2 regions of the Pseudoalteromonas sp. BSi20311 genome follow, and region 2 is predicted to be linked to the other one. Evidence: predicted binding sites of a transcription regulator. Region 2 holds the regulator's gene; the other holds the start of a gene.
What was found. The regulator LexA, encoded in region 2, represses DNA repair genes until DNA is damaged. The targets are predictions, from matches to a motif close to TACTGTATNNNNATACAGTA.

Region 1: uvrD (DNA helicase II) is a predicted target of LexA. The motif match lies at 1,296-1,315, and genes of this name have one in related genera.

Annotation. Positions count from the first base shown of each region.
Region 1 covers NZ_BADU01000002.1:3,755-6,172, forward strand. The annotation lists gene uvrD (DNA helicase II) at 1-1,231, opposite strand, end outside; gene P20311_RS00125 (hypothetical protein) at 1,546-1,770, shown strand; gene P20311_RS00130 (YacL family protein) at 2,085-2,418, shown strand, end outside.
Region 2 covers NZ_BADU01000142.1:8,250-10,667, reverse strand. The annotation lists gene P20311_RS14400 (hypothetical protein) at 1-104, opposite strand, end outside; gene P20311_RS14395 (hypothetical protein) at 303-683, shown strand; gene P20311_RS14390 (PaaI family thioesterase) at 685-1,128, opposite strand; gene lexA (transcriptional repressor LexA) at 1,317-1,934, shown strand; gene coxB (cytochrome c oxidase subunit II) at 2,409-2,418, shown strand, end outside.

The DNA.
Region 1 (2,418 bases), on a different contig from region 2:
TATTAATTACACGCTCAAATGCGGCATCATCTTGGCGGTTACCCACTAAGCGTAGGTATGAGAGGGCATCTTTAATTTCTTGGCGTTCGAAGAATCGCATACCGCCATAGATTCGGTACTTTAAACCTTCTTGTAGCATCGCTTCTTCAAGTACCCGCGATTGCGCATTACTACGATACAAAATAGCCGCATCTTGTAGCGCATTTCCGGCATTTAGCCAGCTGCGTAATTTGCTACTCACAAAGCGTGCTTCATCTAGCTCGTTAAAGGCGGCATAAATAGAAATTGGTTCGCCGTCGTTACCGTCAGTCCACAAGCTTTTACCCATACGCTCGGAGTTATTCTGTATAAGTGCATTAGACGCTTTAAGAATGGTGGCAGTCGAGCGATAGTTTTGCTCAAGGCGAATTGTCTCTGCGTCAAAGTCTGTTAAAAAGCGTTTGATATTTTCAATTTTAGCGCCACGCCAACCGTAAATACTTTGGTCATCATCGCCTACAATCATGATGCTACTAGTGTCGCCCGCAAGTAGTTTTAACCATGCATACTGAATAGTATTGGTATCTTGAAACTCGTCTACTAGCATGTGCGCAAAGCGCTGCTGATAATGACGAAGCAGAGTTGGGTTATTTTTAAGAACCTCATAGCTACGTAGTAATATTTCGGCAAAATCAACTAGGCCAGCTCTATCGCAAGCTTCTTGATAGGCGGCGTAAACGCGCAGCATCATTTGCTCGTTAATATCGTATGCTTGAATATCTTTAGGGCGCAGAGCTTCATCTTTTTTAGCGCTTATGTACCAGCCAAATTGTTTTGCAGGCCATTTTTTATCATCGATATTCATCGATTTTAATAAGCGCTTGATCATACGAAGCTGATCGTCAGAGTCTAAAATTTGAAAGGCTTCGGGTAAATTTGCTTCACGGTGATGTGCACGTAAAATTCGGTGCGATAAACCATGGAAAGTACCAATCCACATGCCGCCAACAGGAGCCTTTAGAGTTTCTTCAACCCTTGAGCGCATCTCTTTAGCAGCTTTATTGGTAAAGGTTACCGCAAAAATACTGTAGGCAGAGGCTTGCTCTACTTGCATTAACCAGGCAATACGATGAACCAATACTCGAGTTTTACCTGAACCTGCTCCTGCTAATACCAGCATGTTTTGTAATGGCGCTGCAACGGCATCGCGTTGTTTATCATTTAAGCCATCGAGTAATTCTGAAACGTCCATCGTTACGCCTTTTTAATCAATAATGAGAGCAGTATAACAGGTGTTTTTGTTAGGCTAAATAAAATACTGTTTTTATAAACAGCTATTTATAAAATAGGTATTTAAGTTACTGTATTGATACCAATATATACAGAGCAAGTAATAAAATATGTATTTAAAATTGCTAATTTGACCTAAATTTGGCAAAAAATACTAAAGTGATAAATTGGTAATAATTTAACTGTATGATTTGTAAGCCTTAATAAATTGGCATAAAGTGTGTAAGTATAAATAATAAGTACAAATACAAAATTAATTAAACTACAGAGGTTGGTATGGCTGAACAAGGTTCTGGCGGTAATGTAATCGCCGCTCTATGTAATATTTTTTTCCCCGGTTTAGGGCAACTGGTGCAGGGGCGTATTCTAGCTGCGCTGGTGTTTGCAATTTTGGTTTTTGGCGGCTATGCATTATGGTTTTTAGTGGTTCCAGCCGTAATTGGAGCCGTATTCCATTTATGGGCAATTATTGACGCTGCCCGCTATCGCTCAGGCGGTTAGCTAAATTGATGATACTAAATAACCTGAACTCTGGATAATAAATCTATCTCAAGCAGCTATTTTGAGCGCTAACTGCGTTGAATTTACTTGCAATAGACTAGCTATTGACGCGTAATTTCGCCTTGTTTTCACTGAAAATCTCTGGCTAGAGAAAACAAACATAAATATCATTTTGATTCAATATTTTAGTAAATCTCTTAACCAGAGTTCAGGTTAAATAGCGCCTTATGGCGCTATTTTTGTGTCTGGCTTGCGTTATTCATAACTGACTGGGTTATAATCTGTTGTAATTAGCAGTACTGGAATAAAAGTATATGGAATACCAATTTATTCGCGACCCTATTAGTGGGTTAAGAATTAAAATAAGCAGCGAGCATGCGATTATAGGCCGTTGGTTAAACGAAGAAATAGGCAAAGACAAAGTGGCTATGGTGCTGGCGCTTATTAGCTCGGTGAGTTCAAGCTTTGAACCGTTAACACTTAAAGGCCAAGAAATTGACCTGATCCTTTCTAAAGATGAAGCGTTATTTGAAGCGCATGCGCTGCATCAAGATAACGAAGATATATTAGCCTACCAAGATGACGAATTAATGCTTGAAGAGAATGATTTAAGCAGTGGTTGTGGTTTTGAAGACTTTGTTGACCTGA
Region 2 (2,418 bases):
CTCATAAATAAACCGCCAAGCAGCCATGCAAAAATTTGTATTACTAAAAAGTAGCCTAGCCATTTATGCAGCTTACGGGCTGTTTTAAAAATGCGTTTGTTCATTCGCTTACTCATTATTATTATTTTTTGTGCAAGGCACCTAATGGAGCTAGCTGCCATTAGGTTAATAGCTGTATTAACCGTTACTTTAATACTTGCAGCTTAATAAAGGAATTAAATAAATTATAAGCTGTTGATTTGGTATAAATGCAAAATTAGGTTAAAGTTTGCGGTGAAATTTAAGTGGGGTAACACAACTGTATGTCGGAAATTCAATTTTTAAATGTAGATCTAGAGCTTGAGTCAAAGCAAGATATTAGCGTATTAGTTGCTGATTTAAAAAAGGTCGCAACCATTTTACATTATGATAAAGACGAATACCGCCAACTGGCACGCATCGAAGTAGCTGGTGAAATAACCACACCCGATAAAGCAATTAATCATTTGTGTGAGTTAATCGAGTCGTGTTCACGCAATGCATTAAAGCAATGGTTAAGCTGTTCTCGCAGAACGTTTGATATGGGGTTTGAGTCGGGTACGTCGCCAAAATGTTTCAATCAGGCCTTGCATGCAGATACCTTGTTACGCATATCTGCAATTGGCGCAGGCATAGAAGTTACTATTTACCCTCTGGAAAAGTAATTTAACCTTTTCGCTCGACTACGGCTGCGGTCATTCTTGATACGCAGCAAAGCTCATTGCGGCTATTGGTTATTTTAATATCCCAAACCGAGCTGCGTTTACCTATATGATAAGCCCTTGCGGTAGCGGTTAATGTGCCGTTGCGTGACGCTTTTAAGTGGCTTGCGCTGATCTCTTGCCCAACACAATAAAATCGACTGAAATCAACCACAAAGTTAGCGGCATAACTTGCTACTGTTTCAGCAAGCACGACATTGGCACCACCATGCACTATACCCATTGGATTATGGTGCTCAGGTATGGCTGGCATAGTGGCGACTAAGTAGTCATCACCAATTTCACTGATTTCAATTCCCATGGTCTTCATGAGCGTGCCTTGGCCAGTGATCCCTTGATCTAATTGCTTACAAAACTCTAATGTAATTGGTTGGTGCCAAATACTCATGCTAGCTCCTTGGATAAGTAATTGAGAATTAATATGATAATGCGCTGCTAATAATTACATTTATTATTGCGGTTTTAAAGCATCTTATTGTTTAGCCATCATGACTTATAAGGTATTAATTTATATTTGCGATTTTTAAATAACTGTATATACTCACAGTTAATTGTACTGTATGGAAAACCAGTTGTATGCGACCATTAACAAAACGCCAAGCGCAAATACTCGAACTTATCAAAGTGTTTATTAAAGACACTGGTATGCCTCCTACACGTGCCGAAATTGCACAAACACTGGGTTTTAAAAGTGCAAATGCTGCAGAAGAACACTTAAAAGCACTGGCTAAAAAAGGTGTAATTAAAATGAAGCCGGGTGCGAGTCGCGGCATTCAGCTTGTTGAAGAAGAAGAGCCAGAGCAATTAGGCTTGCCTTTAATTGGTCGGGTTGCTGCGGGTGAGCCAATATTGGCGCAACAGCATGTTGAAAGCCACTGTAAAATTGACCCTTTAATGTTTAAACCTGCGGCCGATTTTTTACTGCGTGTTAACGGCATGAGTATGAAAGATATTGGTATTATGGATGGCGACTTACTCGCTGTACATAAAACTCAAGTGGCTGAAAATGGTCAGGTTATTGTTGCTCGAGTGGATGATGATGTTACGGTTAAACGCCTAGAAAAAGCCGGCAGAAAAGTATTACTGCATGCTGAAAATGACGAGTTTTCGGCCATTGAAGTCGACTTGGAAAATGAATCTTTCAATATTGAAGGCTTAGCGGTAGGTGTTATTCGTAACGCTGATTGGATGTGATAGTTAAGCATAACTTAGCGCTTAATATTAATTAGGCGCTGATTTTACTTGTATTATTTTTTATGGTGCTGCTTGTTAATCGCTTTTGTTATTGTAAATAACATCGCTAAATACTTATATATAAATAAATTTATCCTAATTATTTTTAAATCATAAAATTTTATATTTTTTCCGCTGTTATTCAAGCTACCCCTTACCACCCCTGACTCTTAGGTTAACTAACTCATTAGTGACTACTTTTTTGCTGCACTTTTTTAAGTAACCCCTTGTTTATTTTTCATACTCACCTTGCTTATTGTTTATTTTTTAACTAGTTATTAAAGAGCTGGAATAAAAATAACTCACAGCGTAGTCGTTTTGAGCACACACATTTAATAACTCCAGCACCCTTATAAAAAATAAAAATAACGAATGGGCGTTTAAGTAGTATGTCCCTTCGCTTTGCGTCAGCAATAGCATCAAAGGAGCCGTCACATGGGTAAGC